Regions from separate parts of the Brevibacillus agri genome, predicted to be linked through region 2. Evidence: predicted binding sites of a transcription regulator. Region 2 holds the regulator's gene; the other holds the start of a gene.
The links. Region 2 encodes LexA, which represses DNA repair genes until DNA is damaged. Its sites were predicted from a motif close to CGAACATATGTTCG; they were not measured.
Positions count from the first base shown of each region.

Region 1: a site for LexA is predicted at 1,612-1,625, ahead of BA6348_RS27260 (WYL domain-containing protein). Genes of this name have one in related genera too.

Region 1 covers NZ_CP026363.1:1,813,306-1,817,724, forward strand. Annotated here, with positions in the region: gene BA6348_RS09065 (RNA-guided endonuclease InsQ/TnpB family protein) at 1-1,061, shown strand, start outside; gene BA6348_RS26570 (hypothetical protein) at 1,314-1,469, shown strand; gene BA6348_RS27260 (WYL domain-containing protein) at 1,659-1,940, shown strand; gene BA6348_RS26575 (hypothetical protein) at 2,442-2,594, opposite strand; gene rsgA (ribosome small subunit-dependent GTPase A) at 2,832-3,917, shown strand; purine riboswitch at 4,057-4,158, shown strand.
Region 2 covers NZ_CP026363.1:2,766,517-2,770,935, reverse strand. Annotated here, with positions in the region: gene BA6348_RS13905 (HelD family protein) at 1-325, opposite strand, end outside; gene crcB (fluoride efflux transporter CrcB) at 365-730, opposite strand; gene BA6348_RS13895 (DUF896 domain-containing protein) at 830-1,027, opposite strand; gene yneA (cell division suppressor protein YneA) at 1,120-1,461, opposite strand; gene lexA (transcriptional repressor LexA) at 2,092-2,715, shown strand; gene BA6348_RS13880 (DUF456 domain-containing protein) at 2,777-3,262, opposite strand; gene BA6348_RS13875 (DUF4269 domain-containing protein) at 3,390-3,956, shown strand; gene BA6348_RS13870 (CD3324 family protein) at 4,299-4,419, shown strand, end outside.

The sequences.
Region 1 (4,419 bases), 950 kb from region 2:
CAGTCAAAGTGAAATTGCTTCCAACAAAAGAACAGGCTTCTATTTTGCGTGAGATGAGTCAAACGTACCTCTCCACTATCAATACTCTCGTTTCCGAAATGGTTGCTGAAAAGAAAAGCACAAAGAAGTCGAGTAAGGATATTTCTGCTTCTTTGCCAAGTGCCGTTAAAAATCAAGCTATCAAGGACGCGAAAAGTGTGTTTAAGAAAGCGAAGAAAAGCAAATTCACTACTGTTCCTGTTTTGAAGAAACCTGTCTGCATTTGGAACAATCAAAACTATTCGTTTGATTTCACGCACATTTCCATGCCGATTATGATTGACGGCAAGGTAACTAAAACACCTATCCGTGCTTTGTTAGTTGATAAAGACAACCGTAACTTTGCTTTGCTAAAACACAAATTAGGTACGCTTCGAATCACACAGAAAGCAAATAAATGGATTGCCCAAATTTCTGTCACCATACCTACTATGGAAGGAACAGGAGTAAAAGTCATGGGGGTTGATTTGGGTTTAAAAGTTCCTGCCGTTGCTGTAACAGATGATGAAAAGGTACGTTTCTTTGGGAATGGCAGACAAAATAAGTACATGAAGCGTAAGTTTCGTTCTGAACGCAAAGCATTAGGCAAAAAGAAAAAGGTAAATGCGATTCGTAGTTCAAAAGATAAAGAACAACGTTGGATGAAAGACCAAGACCATAAGGTTAGTCGTGCTATCGTAAATTTTGCAAAAGACAATAAAATTTCTGTCATTCGCTTGGAACAACTGGCGAATATTAGACAGACGGCAAGAACAAGCCGTAAAAACGAAAAGAATCTGCATACTTGGTCATTTTATCGCCTGTCTCAGTTCATTGAATATAAAGCGAATTTAGTTGGTATTAGAGTTGAGCATGTGAATCCTGCATACACAAGTCAGACATGCCCTAAATGCTCTGAGAAGAATAAGGCACGAGACCGTAAGTATAAATGCAAATGTGGATTCGAAAAACATCGTGATTTAGTCGGTGCTATGAACATTCGATATGCACCTGTGATTGATGGTAACAGTCAATCAGCCTAAGATGCTATATGCACTGTCTTAGGAGGGGCAATGAGATGTCCTCATCTTGAAGGCTGTTCAAAACAGAAATGGACTGCGAACGCTTAGTCATTCAAGAATCCCACCCGTACACCGCAAGGTGGAAGGCTTGCGGCTTTAGCCGTGGGAGTCTCAAGTTCAATCTTTACGTGCACAGAGTATCGGTCACAGAATTGTAATACCGCCGCCGTCAGCTTTTGAATTGGTTCAGGCTTTGGATAGGAGGATGGCAATATGGGAAACAAGTTTTTAATCGATCTTCGAATGGAGAAGCTTGAAGATGTCGCAAAAGGTATCCTTGCCATACCGTCTGTAACCGAGGCTGAACGTAAAGAAAGCGATGCGTTGTTAAAAAAGTTGGTTCTAAATTCGAAGGAAAAAGTGAAATAGCAGCCTGGCCACTAAAGGTGGCCGGGCTTTTTTGTGCAATACCGCACCGTCTCTTTTGAAAAGAGGCTCATCCAATTGTCGCGAGCCGAAGAGGACGCAGCCATAACGATCCCGGTAGCAAGCAGGGAAAAAAATCAATTTGCGAACATGCGTTCTCTTGTGTTAGGATGTTTTCAACAGCAGCTAGGCATGGGGCGACGGCTGCGCGTCCAATCAATCATGTCTTTTCATGAGGCGGTGACAGCTTTGGTGTTGGCGGATTTGAAAAAGTACAGAGACAGACAGCAAGCGGTTGAGATCATTTATTTGAACAAGCGGGGCCAGACGAGCAGGCGAATCATCCGGATTCTTTTGCTGGATGAGGATAAGGGGCAGCTCAAGGCGTATTGCTATACGAGAAAGGCTTGTCGGGTGTTCGCGATTGCCGGCATTTTGGCGCTCGCGCCAGTTGCCGGGCAGTTTGTGGGGTGAGGTGGCAGGTCACGGGAGGTCGCGAGGGTCAGGAAGGGCAGGGAAGTCAGCCAAATGGTTAGATGGCTGGACAGTCAGGAAGTCGGAAAGTCGGGCGGCCGGAAGCGGAAGTCATAACGGCCGGGGAGTCGGAAAGCCGTGCAGTTGGACAGTCGGAAAGTCGTGCAGCCGGACAGTTGGAAAGCCGTGAAGCCGGAAAGCCGGAAAGCCGTGCAACCGAACAGCCAGACAGCCAGAAAAGCTGCCCCTCTGACACCCCGACCCCGAGGCAGTCAGCTCCCCTCCCCACCAACGCCATCCTTTTCACCCATCCTGTTCCAAAAGTGTTAGCCAGCTTGTGGTATAATGAAAGTGAACACAGTATTCCCCTTAGGGGCGGAGAGGGCGTGGACGCTGATGGAGTACGTTATTCTCATCGTCGTTTTTCTCGTAATCGCAGTGACTCTCTTTTCGATCAGAGCCGTCGCAAAGAGCGGAAGGAGACGCTCGTATTCGTCGTCCTCAGACAGTGGCGGAGCCTTTTATGTGGACAGCGGCCATCATCACCATCATCGCCACCACGACTCGGATGGATATGGATGCAGCCACGACAGTGGCGGTGGAGACAGCGGAGGCGGAGGCGGCGGTGGAGGTGGAGACTGAGGCTTTTTCCATGCCTCCTGATGTGTTACAATGATTGGGAAAAAGTTGATTCCAAACCATGAATGGTGCGGGCTTGAAAAAGGAGAGATGTATTATGGCAAACATCAAATTCGTACAGAGTGTAGGAACGTCCGTCGCAGGAATCCTCCTTTCAAGCGAACAGTAGCACCGTTCAAAAAAATGAGGATTCGACTGCGACTGGTTTTGGCGTAGGGCCAATCATACAACCATTTGCAGGGGGAATCCGTTTTGAATCACACAACCAATCAATCTGTTTTGCAAACTTTGGGCTGGAATGAGCATTTTGCCAATCTGTTCGCCCCTTATGCCGAGCAAGGCTACAGCGTGGGCAGAATCACGCTGGAACATAAACGCATTTATCGTCTGTTGAGCGAGCACGGCGAGCTTTTGGGCGAAGTCACGGGCAAGTTGCGCTATGAGGCGACTGGCCGCGAGGATTATCCGGCGGTAGGAGACTGGGTCGTCATCACGGCGCGTCCCGAGGAAAAGAAAGCCTCGATTCATGCAGTGCTGCCGCGCAAGAGCAAGTTTTCCCGCAAAGCTGCGGGAGACAGCGTCGAAGAGCAGATCGTGGCTGCCAACGTCGATACCGTATTTTTAGTGAATGCCTTAAACAACGATTTTAATATACGCAGGATGGAGCGCTATCTCATCCTCGCCTGGGAAAGCGGAGCCAATCCGGTGATCGTGCTTTCAAAAGCCGACTTGTGCGACGATCTGGAGCAGCGCATCGCGGACGTAGAAAGCGTCGCGATTGGCGTGCCTGTGCACGTAGTCAGCGCAGAGCGGGGAGAAGGGCTGGAACAGCTTGCCCCGTACCTGGGGTGTGGCCAGACAGTGGCGCTCATGGGGTCCTCTGGTGTCGGCAAGTCTACCTTAATCAACAAGCTGAGCGGAGCAGAGCAGCAAAAAGTAAACAAAGTGCGCGAGGGAGACGATCGCGGCCGCCATACGACTACTCACCGCGAGCTGTTCCAGCTTCCGGACGGCGCTCTCATGATCGACACACCGGGCATGCGCGAGCTGCAGCTATGGGAAGCGGATGAGGGGTTCCGCGGAGCATTTGACGATATCGAGCAACTGGCGGAAGCGTGCCGATTCAACGATTGCCAGCACGGGCGGGAGCCAGGGTGCGCCGTTCGGGCGGCGATTGAGGACGGTTCGCTGGAAAAAGCTCGCTTCGACAGCTATTTGAAGCTTCAGCGCGAACTGGCCCATCTGGCTCGCAAGGAAGATGCAAGGCTGGCAGCAGCAGAGAAGGACAAGTGGAAAAAAATCACCATGCAAGCGCGAAGCAAAAAGCCGAAGCGATAAAACGCAAGAGTCCTCGGACAACCGGGGGCTCTTTTCGTTTGGAGACAGGGCAAGCGCGCGGCTCGACTTTCAGAAATTTACGCTTGATTCCAGCAAGCCAGTTGTGATAGATTGGGGCAAGACCCAGCAATCGTGCTGGATAAACCGCATACGAAGTGCTCGTATAATTTTGGGAATAAGGCCCAACAGTTTCTACCGGGTGACCGTAAATCACCTGACTACGAGTGAAATCGCGTTCCATCGACTGCGCTTATCGCTGTTTCCTGTTCCATGTGACAGGAGAAAGTGGGTCGTCTGGTCGAAAGGACGCTGACACGCTTTTTTGTGGCGTGTTATACCTGAGGGAGAAAAGCCCCGAGGGACAGTTTCACTTGGCGTTGGTTTTATCACCTGAGCCTGCCTGTGACCTGTCCGTTCGGGGCTTTATTTTTTTTTCGTCGATGGAATCCAGAAAAGTGGATATCGACAAAAAGGACAAGCGCCGTTCGCCCGAACAACTCGG
Region 2 (4,419 bases):
GACTGGCAATGGGCGCTCGCCAATCCACGACGATCGAATCAAACGTATCGCTGCGGACGATCCCTCTTTTTCCGATGTACACCTGGTCAAGCTCGTAAACCTCGTCCTTGAGAAAATCGACTCGGCCAAAGTACGGCTTGTCGCGTCCGTGATCCTCCAAATAACGCAGGTCTTTTGCCTTGCTTGCGTTCACGACCTGCTTGACGTAATCGTCGGTCGCTTCCCGAATCTCTTCGCGCAGCCGAGCGATCTCCCCATCGATCAATGCAATCGTCTCATCCAGCTTGTTTTGTTCTGCCTCGTAATCGCGGTGTTGGGTACTCACACCCATCCCCCCTCTCGTCTTTTATCAATGTGATGGTCGTTATTGCATTTGTCTGGCAAGCCAGATTCCCGCGGCACAAGAGAGCAGGCCGACCACGATACTGAGCAGGGCGTAAACGAGCCCGCGCAGCCATTGTCCCCCTCCCCAGAACGAAACCACTTCCAGCGAAAATGTGGAAAACGTCGTGAATCCGCCCATAATACCTGTCGTAAACAAAAGATACAGCTCAGGCGAGAAGCCTCCCCGCTCCTTGCCGATCACAAACAAAACGCCGATGGCAAACGAGCCAATGATGTTCGCCAGCCACGTGCCTACAGGCCAGCCCGGCTGATTGGCAACCAGCGCCAGCACATAACGAAGCAACGAGCCGACTGCTCCCCCAACCGCTACAGCCACCCATGCCATTGGTCCCCCTCCTCAATTGCAAAACTGGCAGATGTCGTCAGGAACAAAAAGACACCCGAGCGTCAAGCAAGGATGTCTGCCGTATCAATACAAGTAAGTTTACTGTTTTGGACGATTTTCCTCAAGATCTTCCACATAGCGGATGGAATCCAGATTCGCTCGAAGCGACATCTTGACCGCATCGATGTACTTTTGGCGCAGAGCTTTTTGCTCCTGCTTTTCCTCGTCAGTCAAGCCAACCTCGCGAGATTTCTTGACCAGTTCGTTGATTCGTTTAATTTCCGCGTCAGATACCACGTTCCGGTTCCTCCCACTCTGTAGTAATGCCGCTTTATTATATCATATCAGTCGGAACTGGCAAGAGAGCGGATGGCGGGCAAGTGCTCGAATCAGTCCGTTTCCGGGATGAACAAGGTCTGCCCCGGATAAATGAGATTGCTGTCGAGGTTGTTCGCCATTTTGATATCGAAAATCAGATCGCGCACATCCACCTTTTCCGAATGATGATGGCGCACAGCAATCGTCCAAAGACTGTCGCCGGAGCGAACGGTCACTTCTTTTCCTTTTAGCGGCTCTTTATGCGCAGAAGAGGCAAACACCAGTTCGGTAAGCAAGTAAAAAAAGAGAGAGAACGTCAGCAAAAACAAAATAGCTTGTCCTCTCGTGATGCCCAAACGGACGCGGCGAGGCTGCTTTTTCTCGAAACGGTTATGGATAGACATGGCATTCATAATATGACCCCCTGCAAACATACGTTCTATAAGTTCGTATCCCTATCATAAATGAGAACATATGTTCATGTCAATACAAAAACCGCCGTCTCGCAAATTCGCGCGGAGCTGCTGTGCGCAGCCGTTTTTGCTTCGGATGACGCTGCCGGGCGACTCTATTGGGGTGGATTTAGCTCGTTTCTAGCTGGTTGCTTGCTACCTGAACAGAAGTCCAAGTGTGCCGCGTTGGTGCGGTTTGTGGCTTGACGTAAGCTCGGCTCTTCGGTACTGGAGCGGCTGGCGGTTTGACGTGAGCTCGACTCTGCGACAGTGGAGCGGCTTTTGGCTCGACGTAAGCCCGGCTCCGCGACGATGGAGCGGCTTGTGGCTCGACGTAAGCCCGGCTCCGCGACGATGGAACTGTTTGCCGACTTGGAGTTAGCCCGGCTCTATTACAATGGAACGGCTGCAACTTACGGCTCCGGCCGCCCGCCCGCGCTTTTTTCGAGATTTGGCCGATGCTGTCGAATCAAATGCATTTACCCTGTCAAAAATTCCTGTTCGCATCAAAATCGAACTTATGTTTGTCGAACGCAAGCTCCCATGGTATAATATAGGAAAACATGTTCGAGAAATCAGGGGTGTCTCTCTATGTCAAAATTATCCAGCAGACAACAAGCCATAATCGAATTTATTCGCAAGGAAGTCCGGGACAAAGGCTATCCTCCATCCGTCCGCGAAATCGGCGAAGCTGTCGGACTTGCCTCCAGCTCTACTGTGCACGGTCATCTGGCGCGCTTGGAAAAGAAAGGGCTGATCCGCCGCGACCCTACCAAGCCTCGCGCCATCGAACTGCTGTCTGAGGAAGACCGCTTCCAGGACAACTTCGAGGACTCTGTCGTTCGCGTTCCCGTCATCGGGAAAGTAACCGCCGGGCAGCCGATTACCGCGATTGAGGACGTCGAAGAGTACTTCCCGCTTCCAGAAAATATCGTGACTTCAGACAAGGTGTACATGCTGCGGATTTCCGGGAACAGCATGATCGACGCCGGTATCCTGGACGGCGACTACGTAATCGTGCGCCAGCAGCACGTCGCCAACAACGGCGATATCGTCGTCGCCATGACAGAAGAAGACGAAGCGACCGTCAAGCGCTTTTTCAAAGAGAAGAACCACTTCCGCCTCCAGCCGGAAAACGCGACGATGGAACCGATCATTTTGGACAACGTCACCATTCTCGGAAAAGTCATTGGCGTCTATCGCCTCATCCACTAATCGTTCCAGCGCATGAAAAAAGGACAGCCTCCGCTGTCCTTTTTCGTCTCTATCATTATATTTATCTGGCAAGGAAAAACCAGACGATCATGCTCACCTGCAACACGACTTTGACAACTGCGCTTCCCAAAAAGCCGATCAGCGAGCCAAAGCCTGCCTTTACCGCTTTCTCTATCGGCTGCTTTTGCACGAGCAACTCCACCAGCACCACGAGCACGAACGGCATAATCAGCATCCCGAACGGCGGGAACACGAAGATTCCGAGAACAATCCCTACGGCCGCAGCCACCGAAGACCATTTGGAGCCGCCGTACTTTTTCACGAAAAACATGTTGGTCAACAAATCCGCACCGTACAGCAAGATACTGAGCACCACCATCCCCCACCAGAAAGACGCTGGCAACCCCGCTCCCGGATCGGCTATGAAAAAGTGGTAGAGCAAAAAGCCTGCCCACAGTAAAATCGTATCGGGTAGTACTGGCAAAAATATACCGGCGATACTTAGCGCGAAAAGCACCAACACGATAATCCAAAGAACAATATCCATTCTCTATGCACTCCTCTCACATAGGTAATACGAGAAAAAGCCGATTGAAGTTGCACTCTTCTTTTGCGAATCCGTGAGGCCGTCTGCGAGGAGTACCTGCCTATTTTAACGAAAGCGGAGGGTTACTATGACGCGAAACTGGCGCGACCTCTCTTATTTGCACAACGGGACACCGAAACAAAAAGCTGCGGGCCAGGCCATCGCCCAATCCGCGGTCATGCAGCGGCTGCAAGCGTTCGATCCCGTGCTCGCAGGTACGATCCCTCTGGACATCGACATTGCGGACAGCGATCTGGACATTATTTGCGAGTGCCACGACCTCGAGCAGTTTGCCGACGTCGTCCGCGCTTCGTATGCGGCGTATGAAGGCTACGAGGAAGCTCGTCTGCTCGTGCAAGGCGTGCCCACCTGCCTGATTGCGTTTTTTGCCTGCGGCTTCTGGTTTGAGCTGTTTGCCCAACCGCGCCCGGTCGAACAGCAAAATGCGTATCGGCACATGGTCGTCGAGCACCGTTTGCTGCTGCTCGGTGGCGCTGACGCCCTCCGCGCCATCCGCCAGCTCAAGCAAGACGGCCTGAAAACCGAACCTGCTTTTGCCTCCTATTTTAACATTCCGGGAGACGATCCATACCAGGCGCTGCTGGATGTGGAAAAGTGGACGGAAGAACAGCTCCGCACTCTTGTGACCAGGTAAAGAGTCCCCCGCTCCTTTGTCGCATAGGCGGACGGCGCGCGCGTGGCGAAAAAATCGCCAGAGCCGCGGTGCAAATGGCGGACAGATGATTTATAATGGGAACTACTGCGCGGGCACTTGGCGGCGCGCAGGGAGAAAACGCGAACGAGGGGGTGTGTGGTTGGTGAATGGAATTGGTTTGCCAGATACTGCAGCGTCTCATGCAAAGCCTGGGAATAAGGCGATACTTTGCATGAGGTGGACAGTCGTTTAGACAATTCATCGCCTTCTCTAACGTATCTCATTTCTTATTTCCTGGCTTTGCCCCTTATTTTTCACTTCAAAAATAAGGAGCGAGCGGAAATGAAATATGTGAATGCAGCCAGCATGCTGCCAGAAACCTTGATCGCAGAAATCCAAAAGTACGTGCAGGGAGAAATCATCTACATTCCGAAACCGAAGACGGCCCATCACAAATGGGGGA